DNA from 3 places in the Methyloceanibacter sp. genome. Region 3 is predicted to be linked to each of the others. Evidence: riboswitches for the same ligand, from Rfam matches in the RefSeq annotation. Region 3 holds a riboswitch; each other region holds the start of a gene.
The links. A riboswitch is a leader RNA that binds a small molecule or an ion and turns the genes downstream of it on or off. The one in region 3 is predicted to bind cobalamin.
Positions count from the first base shown of each region.

Region 1: another riboswitch for cobalamin. It lies ahead of AC33YF_RS01885 (energy-coupling factor ABC transporter permease); the one in region 3 lies ahead of AC33YF_RS00315 (cobalamin-binding protein).
Region 2: another riboswitch for cobalamin. It lies ahead of cobU (bifunctional adenosylcobinamide kinase/adenosylcobinamide-phosphate guanylyltransferase); the one in region 3 lies ahead of AC33YF_RS00315 (cobalamin-binding protein).

Region 1 covers NZ_JBZMXT010000004.1:24,768-30,241, forward strand. The annotation lists gene AC33YF_RS01875 (AsmA family protein) at 1-1,365, opposite strand, end outside; gene AC33YF_RS01880 (SLC13 family permease) at 1,631-3,091, opposite strand; gene AC33YF_RS01885 (energy-coupling factor ABC transporter permease) at 3,340-4,017, opposite strand; cobalamin riboswitch at 4,058-4,280, opposite strand; gene AC33YF_RS01890 (helix-hairpin-helix domain-containing protein) at 4,323-4,973, opposite strand; gene AC33YF_RS01895 (OmpA family protein) at 5,005-5,474, opposite strand, start outside.
Region 2 covers NZ_JBZMXT010000020.1:2,586-8,059, reverse strand. The annotation lists gene cbiB (adenosylcobinamide-phosphate synthase CbiB) at 1-330, shown strand, start outside; gene AC33YF_RS05695 (cobyric acid synthase) at 314-1,774, opposite strand; gene cobO (cob(I)yrinic acid a,c-diamide adenosyltransferase) at 1,777-2,394, opposite strand; gene cobU (bifunctional adenosylcobinamide kinase/adenosylcobinamide-phosphate guanylyltransferase) at 2,391-2,945, opposite strand; cobalamin riboswitch at 3,066-3,267, opposite strand; cobalamin riboswitch at 3,369-3,592, shown strand; gene AC33YF_RS05680 (DUF1636 family protein) at 3,702-4,127, shown strand; gene cobW (cobalamin biosynthesis protein CobW) at 4,124-5,212, shown strand; partial or broken gene cobN (cobaltochelatase subunit CobN) at 5,229-5,474, shown strand, end outside.
Region 3 covers NZ_JBZMXT010000001.1:65,144-70,617, reverse strand. The annotation lists gene AC33YF_RS00325 (linear amide C-N hydrolase) at 1-531, opposite strand, end outside; gene AC33YF_RS00320 (DUF1289 domain-containing protein) at 665-1,546, opposite strand; gene AC33YF_RS00315 (cobalamin-binding protein) at 1,543-2,343, opposite strand; cobalamin riboswitch at 2,505-2,714, opposite strand; gene ahcY (adenosylhomocysteinase) at 2,851-4,239, opposite strand; gene AC33YF_RS00305 (HPr family phosphocarrier protein) at 4,353-4,670, opposite strand; gene AC33YF_RS00300 (PTS sugar transporter subunit IIA) at 4,671-5,072, opposite strand; gene AC33YF_RS00295 (HPr kinase/phosphorylase) at 5,158-5,474, opposite strand, start outside.

The DNA.
Region 1 (5,474 bases), on a different contig from region 3:
GAAGCGGCCGAGTCCCTGGACTTCCTTCTTGACTGTGAGATCGAGAAACTCCGTCGTCGGAATATCGACGACGCCCTTCAAGTCGATACCCTTGAAGTCGATAATGTCCTTAATGTCTCCGGTAATGCGGAGCCCTGGACGCGACGAGTCGCCTGCCAAGATCAATACGTCGTAAATCCCGAGCCGGCCCTCCTTGTCCTTGAATAAGCGCTCTGCCGTGATCGGACCCAAGGTACTCAATGTCGTGTCGAGCGCAGTCGTATCGATGGTGAAGTCACGCACCAAGACGCCGTCGCTAGAGCCCCTCAGCTTTCCGGAAAACCCTGTGATCGCGATCCGCAGGAAAGGCCAAACTTCGCTGTCGGGATTCTCCTGCGGCTTGAGCTTGCCGTCGAACGCCAGCTCGAGGCCCGTTAGTGCGGAAAGATCGTCGATGCCGCCAGACACGGTGTAGACATCGCCGGACTCGAACGAGAGCTTAAGCATAAGATCGGATAGCTTGAGTGCCTCGAGTGGACCGGAGACCCGCGCGGAAAGATCGCCGGTGCCATCCAGCTGGCCCTTGATCTCATAGATCTTGAGGATGTTCTCCAGTGTTGGCGACTTCGCTTTCGCGGTGAAGTCGACCACATCACCCACCGATCCAAACGTGTAGTCGCCAGCAAATTCGGCCATTATGCCCGGATGGTCGATCGAAAAATCGAACGTCCGTTTCTTGCCAGCCACTAGTGGCTTTACGTCCCCGGCAACCTTCCAAGGTTCGTCGTTCAGGTGCCCGTTCGCATCGACTCGGATCGATCCGTCATCCTTAGCCTTGCTTACGATCGCGTCGAAGCCATACCGGAGCGTGAAGCCGCTTTCCTGATCCGTGAGGTCCAAAATCGTATCGTGGAGCTCGAAATTACTCGACACGGCCGAGTGCACGATATTCTTGACGAACGCCGCTATCGCCTCCACGCCCTGGAGTTCCGTGTTCCGACCCGGAGGAATATCAATGGCTACCTTGAGGGTGTCGACGTTTAGGCCGCTCAGGTCCACATGTCCCGTCAGCATGGGCAATAGCGGAACCTCCACGTCGATGGCCTTGATCGAAAAGTCGGTCATATCCGTCGGCAAACGGCTCTCGACGGCAACGATGTCTTGCACCGTAACTTTGGGCTCTAAGGCGAAGCCGATTTCGACAGGCCCTTTGACCTCGACCGGCACGTCGAGGGCTGCGCTAAGGAAATGCTCAGCTGCGTTGCGCCGCACCTCTTCGAACGGTCCGGCCGAGATCAGCAAGAGACCCGCCACAGGAATAGCGAGGGCAACGACGCAGATGAAGAGGATGCGGAGAATCAATCGACTAAGCGATTTGTGACGCATGACGGGGGAAATTGCCTTCGTTTAACGGCGCCGAGCGTAACCCAATGCCGTAAGTCCGGAAAGCCGGTTTGCAGACTGGCTTTCGTCAGACATCGCCGGAAGAGCGCAGTATGAAACCTTGGGACGGACGGTCCGCGTTAACACCTCGTTAACAACTGCGGGTCTAGCGTCGTAGGGCTCAAAACCGAACGGGAAGTTAACAAAAATAGGCGTTTCGGCCCGGACAGGAATGGGCTCCTGGCCGGGCCACTTTGAGCCTCAACGCCTAAATAAACCGCGCGGCGGCCGTTATGGCCACCGCGATGATGGCGGCTCCCAACACGTTCAACAGAATACCAGCGCGCATCATTTGCGGCAGGGTCACATACCCCGTCCCGAACACGAGCGTGTTGGGCGGTGTCGCGACGGGCAGCATAAAGGCTGCGGAGGCCGCGAGCGCAATCGGCATGACAAACAGAAACGGCGCGACATCTGTTCCCAGCGCGAGGCTACCGGCTATGGGTAAAAAGGCGGCGACGGTTGCCGTATTGCTCATGAGTTCGGTCAGCAGAACCACAAGCAGTGTTAGGCCAAAGATCAGCACCAGGAGCGGCATCGCCTCCAAGAAAGACAGGCTGTCGCCAATCCAGACCGCAAGCCCCGTTGTGTCGATGGCCTTGGCAAGGCTGAGCCCCCCACCGAACAGAATCAAGACCTCCCAAGGCACCCGGCGCACAGCAGTGCTGTCCAACAAAAAGGTCCGTTCAGACCAATTTGCAGGAATGGCAAATAGTGCAATAGCGCCGATCAGAGCGATGCCAGTATCGGAGATGTCAAAGTCAAGCCAGTCCTCCACCAAGGGCGAGAATATCCAGCAAAGAGCCACGGTCACGAACACGGCGCAGACGCGTTTTTCAGGAACCGACATTGGCCCCATCTCCCGCAGCATCCCTTGAACGAGGCTTGGGTCTACCGCACCCAGTCTGTTGGTCACGGGGAATGCAATCCGGGTCAGGACGAGATACGCGCATCCCAAAAGAAGTGCAGAGATCGGCAGCGCGAACAGCATCCACTCGGCGAACGTGATTTCGATCTGAAACACTTCCTCCAGATAGCTCGCGGCCAGCAGATTGGTGGGCGAGCCCACAAGAGACGCCATCCCGCCGATGGAAGCCGAATACGCGATGGCAAGCATCATTGCTGTGCCGAAATTTGCGGCCTCGCCATGACTCACTTTTCCGTTCGGGGTAATGACGGCGATGAGTGACATGGCGATTGGCAAGACCATGATCGTCGTAGCCGTGTTCGTGATCCACATACTCAAAAACGCGGTCGCGAGCATCTTGCCCGCGATGAGATTTAGGGGCTGATTACCGACCGCCAGGATGATGTGGAAGGCGATCCGCCGATGCAGATGCCACTTCTCAAGAGCGAGCCCGATAAGAAAGCCGCCAAGCAGCAGGAACACCACGGGGTGGGCGAACGGCGCAGCCGCGCCCCGAATGCTATCAACGCCGAGAAGCGGCAATACTGCGAGCGGCAGAAGCGCTGTTACAAAAAGCGGGACCGCCTCCGTTGACCACCAAACAGCCATCCACAACGCCAACGCGGCGACGGACCAGGCCAGTGGCGACATGCCGTCTGGCGCGGGGCTGAGCAAACAGGCAACAAACACCAAGGGGCCGATGCCAAGGCCAATCAGTTGATGCGTTTTGCGGCCCGCCCCGCTTTCATCCGGCTCAAGCATGCTTCGCGACCGCCTCTTGCTTCGAAGCCGCGAATGTATTTCCGGCCTTGGCTGAAGTCGTTAGCGCCCGCTTTGGACACGGATCATACCTGGATGTCAAATTGGAGCAGGCACGGACTTGTTGCGTGAGACCGACACTGTCGGCGCCGTCCACGGGAGATGCCATCGCCGCAGCTGTCAGCTTCGCCGTCTTGGCGGCGGCGCCTATATACGCACCGCCGCCCCAATACTTTAAGAGTTATGCCGTCTTAGGCTGTGTGGAAGAGCCGTTGCACGACGAACGGACTTCCCCGCAAGAAGCGGAGCGCCTTCGCGCCCGCAAGCACGGCAAGATCCGCCAACGGCTCCACGATGATGACCAGCAGATAAGCACCGCCGAACATCGCCAAGGATTGCAGATTTTCCGCACCGAAGCCCTGACCATAGAGCGTCCAAAATCCTACCCACGCGACGATACCCGCCTGATACGTGGCCGAGAGCGCAAGCACCTGGCTGTACTTCAAGTCCACATAGCATGTGCCGGGATCAATAATCTTCTCAGCGAGATATCGTATGCCGAACAACGGCACCAACAGCGTCGTGACATTCATGAAGTACTGCGGCAAGTCGGCCGGCGCAAAGAACAGCCCCTGACACAGAAGCCCCAAGGCCAATCCTATGGCCGCAGCTGCCGATCCGAAGAGCAGAAACAGCGTCGTACCGAAGATGAAGTGTACTTCGGAAACGCCAACCGGGTAGTGCGGTAACACTTCGAAGAAACCGAAGACGAGTGCTGTCGCGATTGCGGCGCGCGCCGCAAGCGAAACAGTGCCATGCTCCTTGACGTCTTCCCAAGCAAGCTTAAAGCCGCAGGCGCCGGCGCCCGCGGCAGTGGCAACGCTCAACCAAATCTTACCCTCGGCCACAAGGCCAGGTTCAATATGCATTGTATCCCTCCGTTGCCGTCTCACCCGACGGCGCTTGGGTTGGCCCGTTTGCCAATTGGCCGGTCTCCTGGCTCGCGGATCACTGCCGGCTTTCGTCTTCCCAACCTGTGCCTAATGGCTTGAGGGTCAGTGACGTCAGTGAAAGACGGCTCACCGCATACAGTCGCGGGGGCGGCTAGGTTTCGGGGCTGGTTGGGCCCTACCTATTCCCGTTTCATCCGGACGCGCGATTGCGCCCAAACACCAAAGGCGTTCCGACTCTCGGACGACTCGAGCGCAGCGTCAAGTCGCAAAAACGAAACGGTTCAACTCTTGCTTTGATCGTAGACTTCTCCGGCCTCGACGCGCTTGGAGAACTCGGTTGCGCGGCCTTCCGCGAGCAATTTAGCCTGCTCCACCCAGCTATCGCGCGTGACGCGGCCCTTGAAGCCCTCCAAATTGGCGTCGACCCAGGCCACTTCATCGTCCGTCCAGTTGGCAATCTGGTCGAAATGCCAAAAACCCAAGCGGTTGCAAAGCTGCTCTAGCTTAGGTCCGACGCCTTTGATCTTCTTGAGGTCGTCCGCCTTCCCGTCGAGGGGCGTTTCCAGTGTCTTGGGTTTGCTGCCTCTGTTGGCGGCGCCATGGTCGGCGTCTGCGCTGGTCGTCTTTCCCGTGGCCACGAGTCTGGCGGGTGTCGTAGCCGTACTCTGAGACGAGGCCGGCACCGTCTCTGGATTGACCCCGCGGCCTTCCAGCCGCGCTTCGAGACGACCGATCAACTCGTCTTTCTCTTTTGATGTCGTCCGACATTGTTCGAGTTGGGATCGCAACGCGTCGACCTCGGCGCTGGAACTCTCTGAGGCAGTGCTCCGGCGTCCGCTCCAAAGGAGCCAACCCGCGAACAGACCCAGAAAAACCGCGAGCACAATCAGGAACCATATTTCTCCGAGCAGAAAGCCCCAGTTCTTGAACATAAGAAATCCCCTTTGTGTAGCTCTCGGCCCGCTATTGAGTGAACGCCAAAGTCACGCGTCTGTTCGCTGCCCGCCCGTCTTCTGTGTCGTTGTCGGCCATAGGTTTGGTATCGCCGTAGCCCGCTGCGGCGATAGCTTCCACCGGTACGCCTCGTCGAATGAGAGCTTCAACAACCGCTTCGGCCCGGTCCTGGCTTAGCTGCATGTTGGAGGCGCTGTCCCCTTGACTATCCGTATGTCCGCCAACCTCGACGCGCAGGTCGCCGGACTGAACACACTTCATAACGAGCGAAGTAATCGCGTTGATGACTCTCAATGACCGGGCGTCGAGCCGCGCAGAGCCGGTCACAAAGTTTACGTTGCGCGCGGCCAAGAGCGCATTGGCCTTGTCGCGGCATTGTCCGTAACCAACCACGAAGTCCATCTGGGGCAGCCAATAGCCCGCCGTCAGCACCTCCGTCTCCCCTGTCGCAGCGTTCACGCGGCTCGTGCCCTCGGGTG
Region 2 (5,474 bases), on a different contig from region 3:
GTGCTTTTGGTCGGCGCCGCTGCTCTGACGAAAGAGGCATCCCCGAGCGCGGCCTGGACGACGATACGACGCGACGCCGCTAAACATGCCTCGCCCAATGCAGGATACCCGGAGGCGGCGATGGCAGGCGCGCTTGGCTTGGCACTTGGCGGCCCCCGCAACTATTCCGGCTCCAAAACGGATGGCCCATCGCTCGACCCATGGCTGGGGACGGGCCGCAGTGCAGCCACGGCGCACGATATTCGTACAGCGCTGCGGCTCTACGCTGTTGCAGATGCCTTGCTGATCGCCCTGATTGCCATCGTGGCTGCAATCAGCGTGCTGCTTTGAGAAGTCCATCGATATCGACATGCGCCTCCAAATGAGCGGCGAGCGTGTCAAGAACGCTCTCGACCTGCTCGTCGTATCGAACCTGCGACGATCCTGCGGCAAATCGCTTGAGCCATGCGGTACGCTGCCTATCGTCCGAAAACAATCCATGCACATACGTACCGAACACCTGGCCGTTTGCAGAGACCGCTCCGTCGCGCGCACCGGTATCGAGGCTCGCAAAAGCACGTTCGCAATCGGGTCCGACCGTACGGCCCATGTGCATTTCATAACCCTTAAAGGGCACGCCATCGAAAGTTTGCCCCCGCGCTGGCTCGAGACGTTTCTCACCTGTCAGCGTCGTCTCCACGTCGAGCAGCCCGAGCCCATCGGCTTCACCAGGCTCACCCTCAAAACCCTCCGGGTCCCGCAGCAGCCGACCCAACATCTGATAACCGCCGCAAAGTCCGAGCACACAGCCGCCTCGGCGCAGATGCGCTGCAAGATCGATATCGAAGCCAGCTTCGCGAAAGGTCCGTAAATCGGAGAGTGTCGCCTTGGACCCCGGTAGGATGACAAGCTGCGCATCCCCCGGCAACGCTTGGCCTGGCCGTATACGGACGATCTCGACCGCCGGCTCCGCGGCAAGCGGGTCAAGATCATCGAAATTGGCTATGTGGGGCAATACCGCAACGGCGACTCTCAACCTCGCATCGGACTTGGCCGCTTGTTGCTGCTCAAGTGCAAGCGCGTCTTCCGCTGGCAGGGTTCTTGCGCCTGCGAAGAATGGAATTAGTCCCATTGCCTGCCACCCAGTTGCGTTGGCGATGTGTGCCATACCGTCAGCAAACAGGGCTGGGTCGCCCCGGAACTTATTGACGAGAAACCCGCAGATCATCGCGGCATCGCTCGGGTCGAGCACGACTTTCGTGCCCGCAAGGCTGGCGATGACGCCGCCTCGGTCGATGTCGCCAATCAGCACGACCGGTACATCCGCAGCCCTGGCAAAGCCCATATTGGCAATATCGTTTGCCCGCAGATTCACTTCCGATGCGCTACCCGCTCCCTCCACCAGAACGACATCTGCATCGGCTTTCAGGCGGACAAAGCTGTCCTGTACAGCGCCCATCAACTCAGGCTTCAGTGTTTGGTATTCCGCAGCCTTGGCCTTGCCGTAGATGCGCCCGCGGACCACGATCTGCGCGCCGACCTCGCTTTGTGGCTTCAGCAAGACCGGATTCATGTGGACGCTCGGCGCAACGCGCGCCGCGCGTGCCTGGAGCGCCTGCGCCCGCCCGATCTCGCCACCATCGGCGGTTACGGCCGCATTGTTCGACATGTTCTGCGGCTTGAACGGTGCGACATTCAGTCCACGCAAGACAAGCGCACGCGACAGCCCGGTAACAATCAGGGACTTGCCTACATCGGAACCCGTCCCCTGGAACATGAGCGCGCGGGCGGTCATCGCTAAAATTCGATGCCGGCTTGCGCCTTCACCCCAGCAGCGAAGTGATGCTTCACGAGGGTCATCTCCGTCACGAGGTCCGCGGCCTCGATCAGGCTGGGTTTTGCGTTGCGGCCAGTGACAATGACATGCAGGTCCGGCCGCCGCGCCTTCAGCGTTTCCAGGACCGCGTCGAACGGCAGATAGTCGTAGCGGAGCGCGATGTTCAACTCATCGAGGATCACGAGACTGAAGCTTGGATCGTTCATCAACTCGACCGCCTTGGCCCAAGCACGTTCAGCCGCCGCAATATCGCGTTCCAAGTCTTGGGTCTCCCACGTGAAGCCTTCGCCCATCGAATACCACGCGACCTGATCCCCGAACCGTTCCAACGCATCTCGTTCGGCAGTGTGCCAAGCGCCCTTCACGAACTGCACGATGCCGACGCGTTCGCCTCGGCCAATCATGCGCAAGGCCAAACCGAATGCCGCCGTGGTTTTACCCTTACCGGTTCCCGTGTGGACGATGAGGAGGCCCTTCTCGAGGGTCTTCTCGGCAACTTCGGCGTCTTGAAGCTCTTTGCGCTTCGCCATTTTTGCGCGATGGCGCTCGAGGTCCTTCTCGTCGACGGTCTTTGTCATGCATTTCCCTTCACAATGAGAGGCTGGCCAGCGACTACGAAGATCACGCGGTCGGCTACGGCGGCGATCCGTTGATTGAGGCGTCCCTGAGAATCTCTGAAAGCACGTCCCAAAGGCGTTTCGGGGACGAGCCCTAAGCCCACTTCATTGGAGACAAGCACGGTCGCCTTCTTCCTAGTGCGCAGCGCGTCTTCGAGCTGAGCCGTGGCATCGCCGACGTCGTATGGCCCGTGCATGATATTGGAGAGCCACAATGTCAAACAATCGACGAGCACGATGGCGTCCTCGGGCGCACCGCGAATGGCAACGTGCAATTCGTGGGCTGCTTCCAGGGTCTGCCAACTGGACGCGCGACGGGCTTGGTGCTCGGCGATGCGTGCCGCCATCTCGTCGTCATGCGCTTCGGCGGTAGCGATATAGACCCATGGCGGCTGAAGACTCTCGACAAGGCTCTCAGCAAAACGGCTCTTTCCCGAGCGGGCACCCCCAAGAACGAAGATGATGCCTTCGTTGCCTCGGCTGGCACGATCCCTAGGGCCGCTGTCAGGCACGGCCTAAGCGCGCCCCGCGAAAAACGCACGGGTATAGCCCGCAGAAATCCCCAGCGGGTCCCCATGCACCGATTTGGACATTGATTCTTCCTTTCGGCACCCTCCACCCGAGGGCGCCAATCGAGGTTTGAGCCGCGGGCAGGTCTCCTGGCTTTGTGGGTCTGCGCTCCCCCTCGGTCTTCCCAGAGCCTGGCTCCAGTGGCCTAATGAGGGGTGCTCGCCACCAACAGTTGCGGGGGCAGCCACGGACTAGAGTGTTTCCCTCACCGTGTTCCCTTCTTGCGTCCCGCCTCATGCGGGAACCTGCGGCGCCTCAAATATAGAGCCCAAGGGGCACGCCGCAAGAAGAACCTGACCGCGAAAACTAGGCGCCTACAGGGTCGCAAGCCCCTGCGATGCATTGACAAACGCTCGTCGCAGGGCCTTATGTGCAGGATCGACGGTTGCTCAATTCGAGCAAACAGGGAACGCGGTAAGGACAATGTCCAAATCCGCGGCTGCCCCCGCAACTGTAAGCGGATAGCTCATAGACCGGTTTCCAGATCGATCTTGGGCGCCCAAGCCAATGCCACTGGGATGGAGCCCGGGAAGGCGGCCTAGGGAGAGACCCGCGGAGCCAGGAGACCTGCCGTCGATCTAGTCGTCCGCCGGGCGGGGTGCCTCTGCGACGGTTGGTTTCTGTTCGGCCCCGGTGTGGGCCGGTTTGCACCCTGCACGATGTTGCTTTTCGTTGAGAAGCGCCAAGGAAACACCAGGGTGGCAGTCCCCGAAGCGAACAAGGATGGTACGGACGAGACCCGCGAGGGCCCAATCGTCTATGTCTGCGTGACATGCCGATTAGCCGGCGATCCTGACGAGGGACCTCGGGCCGGGCGGATGCTTGCGGACGCCACAACCGAAGCCGCTCGGGGCACCGGGGTCTCGGTTCGTCACGTCGAATGCCTGGCGAATTGCAGCCGTTCGCTCAGCGCAGCGATGCGCAAGAAGAACAGCTGGACCTATGTTTTCGGCGAACTGAACGCGCCAGATGACGCAGCGGCACTGGTCGAAGGCGCAAAACTGCTCGCGACCGCCGAGGACGGAATTCTACCCTGGCGCGGCCGGCCTCAAGCGCTGAAGGGCGGTCTTATTGCGCGTGTCCCACCCCTAGGACTTGGCCCCTTCCCGGAGGATTTTGAATGACGTCTGTCGCCCGCATTCCCTGCACGATCGTAACTGGCTTTCTCGGCTCGGGGAAAACCACTCTAATCCGCCACGTGCTTGCAAATGCCAATGGGCGTCGGCTGGCGGTGATCGTCAACGAGTTCGGCGATGTCGGAATTGACGGCCAGATCCTAAAGGGCTGCGGCGACGAGAACTGCAGTGAGGAGAACATTGTTGAGCTTGCCAATGGCTGCCTATGCTGCACGGTTGCTGACGAGTTCGTCCCAGCACTCGATGAGATTCTCGCACTCGAGCCGCAGGTCGATCACATCGTTATCGAAACGTCGGGTCTTGCTCTGCCCAAACCACTGGTTCAGGCCTTCCATTGGCCGGCAATCAAGAACCGCGTAACGGTGGACGGTGTCGTTGCCGTCGTAGACGGCGCCGCGCTTGCTGCAGGACAGGTGTCAGCCGATCTGGAGGCACTGTCTGCTCAGCGGGCGGCGGACGATGCGTTGGACCACGACAATCCAATCGAGGAGGTCTTCGAGGACCAGGTTGCCTGTGCAGACCTTATTGTCCTGAACAAACGGGACCTGCTCGACACGGACGGCTTGGAGCGTGCCAAGGCAGCGGTTTCCGGCGCTCTTCCGCGTGGGATCGGCGTGGTGACAGTGTCTGAGGGCAAGGTTGATTCCTCCGCATTGCTGGGCCTTGGGGTCGGTGCGGAGGACCACATCGAAGACCGCAAGACCCACCACGACAACACGGACGATCACGAGCATGACGAGTTCGATACGCTCGTGGTCCCGATTGACGAGGTCGACGATCCGGCGGCCATCTCCAAGCGCATCGCAGAGGTTGCCGAGGCACACAATGTGTTGCGCGTGAAGGGGTTTGCGGCCGTGACAGGAAAACCGATGCGGCTATTGATCCAGGCTGTGGGACCGCGCGTGAATCATTATTTCGACCGGCCATGGGGCGAGAGCGAGGACCGCCAGGGTAAGGTTGTCGTCATTGGGCTGAAGGGTCTAGACCACGACGCGGTGGCAAAGTCCCTCTCCGGGAACGAAGCCCGTTCGGTAAGCGAGTCCCGCTCTAGTGTAGAGTCCGTGTCTGGGTAACCGATAGGTAGCGCGGATGCACCTTCTGCAGACAAGTAGCGCAACGCTCGACGACATTGCCGAGCCGATTGACCTCGGCCAAACGCCTGGCGACATCGCTATATTGTCATTTACGGACACGGACCTCGCAGGCCTCGCGGCCGCATACACGCTTGAGAAGGCGAACATTCCATCTGTGCGGCTCGCTCACTTACGCGACCTGCGCCATCCAATGTCGACAGACTTATGGATTGAGACGGTTGCACAGCATGCCAAGGTGATT
Region 3 (5,474 bases):
GGAGTCCGCAAGCGAAAGATGCCCGGAGGCGGGCCTCCCGTTGGGCAGCACGGGCGCCACGACCGTGAACGGAGAGTCTTGCATGGCCGCCACGGCCTCTTTGACGGTCGCATAGTTGTCGAGGAAGTACTGAAGACAAGCGCCAATTGATGTGGTGGGCTTTCCGATCTTCACGGCATCACCATAGTCGGACTCGGCGAGATACAGAACGTTGCCCATCAGGCCCTTGTCGTTGATGCCGTCAACGGACGCTGCATCGTAGAACGAGGTGATCACGGAGCCATGCTTCGATGTCCAGGTGAGCGGATTGTCCCCGATCCCGCCGTCACGTTGCATCCCTTGCGGAAACACCCAGAGGCTCGTCGCGGCCATCGGGTCATTCCAGTCCATGCTACGCGCGATGATGTAGGAGCCGTCCCCCGTCTCGTAGAGCAACCGCGAGCACGCGTCGGCGACCGTGGCCGCGTCAAAGGCCGTGGCTCCTGCAAGGGTGGTTGCAAGATATAGGGCGGGCAGTTTTCCAAAACGCATGGGGGCGCTCCTAAAGAGTGATGGTCCCAACCTCAGCCGCGAACCCTAGAACCGAATTGAATCAAGAAGTTGACGGCGGAATGGCTTCCGCGGGCATGACAGGGAAGCGCCAAGGTCGGGCATCAGTTGTGTCTCATGCACGTGGATAGCACAAGGCACCTGGAAGGTAGGCGCGGGGCAAGTCCATGCCCACCGGCATCGCGCGACTCAACGCAAGTTGGTCCGGCAGCAGATGGGTGTGAGGGCGGTCAGGCGATCGCTCGCCCGGTCTCGGGATTTGGCCTTGCACCTCGATCCGGCCAAGTGCTGTCTCGATGACGCGGGTTGGGCTTTCTGCAGCGAGCACGGGTCCAAGCATGGGCAGACTTGAGATCAGCGTCTGGCCGGCCGCACTGTGCAGCACACTGCGTGCCGAACCGTCGGCAACGCGCACGCAAAATCGAGCCTCCTTTCGATTGAGGCCCAGATCGAACAACTGCTTCGCGCTTTCATCAATCAACGGCGCCGCGTCCTCACCGAGGTCGGCGATGCTGCCAACGGCAGGGAGCCGTCCGCGTTCACGTTTGACAGCAAGCACGACGTGCGTGCCTTCGATGGGGGTTGACGGTGGATCGAAGGTCAAAGCGCGGACATCATCGTCGATCCACATATGAAGCGCGCCGCCATCTGTGTGCGCTGTGATTTTATCGTCGCGCACCTCGACCGCGACGGACTGCCCCGTCGCCGGCGCAAATTCTGCAACGGCGCCGACCACCCCCATGACAAAGGTGCCACTGCCTTGCTCGAGTGACTGGACCACAAAATTCTGCATATCCGTCTTGGTCCAGGGCAGCCTGCGGCAGGCGACCCCGAGTTGCTTCAGACGCTCGGGTATCTCCAGCCAGATGGCGCTGCGCCAGTCTGCAGGGCTTTCGCGCCAATCGGCAATTTCGGTGCCGCTGCGTCCGCAGCCAAGGCACCAACCCGTCGCATCGTCGAGCTTGCAAATACCGACACAGGGACTGGCGGTCGTCATTGGGTCACCTCGTTGGGATTGTCGCCGAGCGCGGCCACGATGGCGTCGAGCCCGTCCGTGAGCGCTGCGGGGCCGGGCTGTAGGATCAGCGGGGATTTAATTTCAAAGATCCGATCGTCGCGTACCGCCGGCATCGCATCCCAGCCGGGCCGCGCGGCGATCTTCTCGGGGCGGACCTTCCTGCCGCACCACGAGGCGAGGATCACATCCGGCGCCGCGGTGATGACCTGTTCGGATGTAACGACACGGTCGCGCGCTGCCGCCTCAGCGGCGAGCTCCGGAAACGCATCGCGGCCACCGGCGATCCCGATCAGCTCCGACACCCAGGCGATGCCGGAGATCATCGGATCGTCCCATTCCTCGAAATAGACAAGCGGGCGGCTCCCGCGCTCGGCATGTGCGGCGATACGCTCCAGGCGTTGCTCGTAGGCGCCCGCCAGCTGTTCGGCGCGGGGGCCTTGGCCGACGGTCGCGCCGAGGTGCCGGATCATGGCGAAAATGCCGGCGACGTCGCGCTGGTTGTAGGCAATGACGGTCACGCCGGTCTTGATGAGCTCTGCCGCGATCTCCGCCTGTAGATCGGAAAAGGTCAGCACGAGATCGGGCGCGAGGCTAAGAATCTTCGGGATGTCCGCCGACGTAAACGCGGAGACACGCGGCTTTTCCTGGCGCACCCGTCGGGGCCTCACCGCATAGCCCGACACGCCGACGATCCGGTGCTGTTCGCCAAGTAGGTAGAGCGTCTCGACGGTCTCTTCCGTCAGGCAAACAATGCGTTCGGGGGGAAATCGCTTCATCGTTTCGCGCGCCGCCTCGCTTCTCGCGCGGCAACCTGCGTAGCCTGTATATGGGACATTCTTCCCTCCGAAGCCGAGCGACCAAACAAAACGCGTCAGTGCTTTCGGAGAAGCCCGATGGAACATCCCGACAATGCGCGAACAACCCCGCTCGCCCATCAGCCCTGGCACGGTCGAAGGCAGGTCTCCTGGCTCGCGGGTCTGCGCCGGCTGCCCGACCTTCCCGGTTTCCCAGTGGTCAGAGTTGGCAGTAAGCTCGCCGCTCACAGTTGCGGGGGCAGCCACGGCATCCGCGCCAAGCGAGGCGCACACCGTGTTCCCTTTCATCCCATCGAACAACGCCTCAGGGAACCTCCAACGATAGCCACGCTGCGGCAGACGGGGCGCATTGTCAATTGCGGCACAATCCCCCGCAACGGCGCTGTCGCGGTCGACAAGAACGCCGACTGGCTCGTTACCCTGGTGCGGCCCGGCCTTCTTGATCTCATCTGAAAAGCAACGAAGTTGCTAGTAGCGATAATGCTCCGGCTTGAAGGGGCCTTCGGGTTTCACACCGATATAGGACGCCTGGTCGTCCGTCAGTGTGGTGAGCTGCGCGCCGAGCTTGGTAAGGTGCAGCTGCGCGACCTTTTCGTCGAGATGCTTCGGCAGCACATAGACCCTGTTCTCGTATTTGTCCGAGTACTGCCAAAGTTCGATCTGGGCCAGCACTTGGTTGGTGAAGGACGCGCTCATCACGAAGCTCGGATGGCCGGTGGCGCAGCCGAGATTCACGAGGCGCCCTTCGGCCAGCAAGATGATGCGCTTGCCGTCGGGAAACTCCACCTCGTCCACTTGCGGCTTCACATTGTGCCAGACGAAGTTCTTGAGCGCGGCGACCTGAATCTCCGAGTCGAAGTGACCGATATTGCAGACAATGGCCCGGTCGTGCATCGCGCGCATATGGTCGACGGTGATGACGTCCTTATTGCCCGTGGTGGTGACGAAGATGTCGCCCTTTGAGGCGGCGTCTTCCATCGTGGTGACTTCGTAGCCTTCCATTGCGGCCTGCAGCGCGCAGATGGGATCGATCTCGGTGACGGCCACGCGCGCGCCCTGGCTCTTCAGGCTCTCGGCGCAGCCTTTGCCCACATCGCCATAGCCGCAGACCACGGCGTATTTGCCGGCCAGCATCACGTCCGTGGCGCGCTTGATGCCGTCGGGCAGGCTCTCGCGGCAGCCATAGAGATTGTCGAATTTCGACTTGGTCACGCTGTCGTTCACGTTGATGGCGGGGAAGGGGAGCGTGCCCTTCTTCTGCATCTCGTAGAGCCGGTGTACGCCGGTCGTGGTCTCTTCGGACACGCCTTTGAGAGTGTGCCGGACCTTCGTGTAGAAGCCCGGGTCGCGGGCGAGGCGCTTCTTGATCGTGGCGAAGAAGGCTTCTTCTTCCTCGTTGGACGGGTTGTCGAGCACGCTCGGGTCTTCCGCGGCCTGGGCGCCGAGGATGACCATCATGGTGGCGTCGCCCCCGTCGTCGAGGATCAGATTGGCGGTCTCGCCCTCCGGCCATTCCAGGATACGGTCCACATAGTCCCAATATTCCTCCAGCGTTTCGCCCTTGACGGCGAACACCGGCGTGCCCGTGGCGGCAATGGCCGCGGCGGCATGGTCTTGCGTGGAGAAGATGTTGCAGGACGCCCAGCGGACCTCGGCGCCAAGGGCTTGCAGCGCCTCGATGAGGACGGCGGTCTGGATCGTCATATGCAGGCAGCCCGCGATGCGGGCGCCTTTAAGGGGCTGTTCGGCGCCGTACTCTTCGCGCACGGCCATCAGGCCCGGCATTTCGGTCTCAGCGATGGCGATCTCTTTACGGCCCCAATCCGCGAGCCCGATATCCTTAACGTGGTAGTTCATGCCGTTCTTTCTGCCTCTGGCTGCATAAAGATATAAAGAAGTCCTTATATGTTATAGGCGGCTGGGGGAGTCAAGACGCGGTTGGCGCTGGCGCTTTCGGCTTTTTTCGCGCCTCAGTCTTCCTCGCCGAAACCGTCTTCGACCAGCGTGACGAGGGCCTGGATGGCCAATTTCGCGCTGTCGCCGCTCGTCTCGATATGTATGAAGTCCCCTTGCCCCGCCGCGAGCATCATCAGCCCCATGATTGAGGTGCCGCCGACGGTCTGCTCATCCCGGCTCACCTGCACATTGGCCGGGAAGTCGCCGGCAACGCGCACGAACTGCGCCGAGGCGCGCGCGTGAAGACCTTTTTTGTTGGGGATCAGCACATCAGCCGCGTAGGTCCCATTTGCGGGATCTGAGAGTTTGATACGGGCCTTGGTGCTGCTCATTTAGTGCGCGGCCAAGATCTGGCTCGCAACGCTAATATATTTGCGCCCAGCTTCTTGCGCTTGAGTGATGGCGTCTTCCAAGCCGCATTCGCCGCGCACGCTCGCCAGCTTCACAAGCATGGGAAGATTGACGCCAGCGACCACCTCGACATCGGGACTTTCCATGGCCGAGATCGCAAGGTTCGACGGCGAGCCGCCGAACATATCGGTAAGCACCACGACGCCGTCGCCGGAGTCGACCTTGGCGAGTGCGGCGAGCATGTCCGCGCGCCGCGCATCGAGGTCATCGTCTGGGGCTATCGAAATCGTTTCGACCTGCTCCTGCGGGCCCACAACGTGCTCAAGCGCTGCGCGGAACTCGCAAGCCAGATTGCCGTGGGTCACGATAACGACGCCGATCATGCTACCTCTAAGATGAAGGCCGCCCGGCTATGGCCGCTTTGTTCCTCGGGCGGAAAGGGACTGTACATATCTGATCCGCGCCTTCCTAAACCTTATTGTTCGCGGCGCGCAAGTGCGCCATAGCGTCCAAGATCGCCAACTTTAGTTTCAGGGGCGTGGAAGCCTCGAAAGCCGCCAACTTGAGCACGGGTACCGCGATACCGGCAAGCGTAGCCTGATCCCAAGGATCGGGCCGCATGCGTGGAACATCCCGACGGTCAACGAGATCGCACACCACGACGACACGCGCCGAGGATATGAAAGGGACCTGCCGAACGCCGAGCCCGCGCACCTCGAGAAGCCCTGCGAGATTCGCCGGTGGCGCGGCAGTAAGGCTGTCGTTTTTTGCAAAGAGGCAAACCT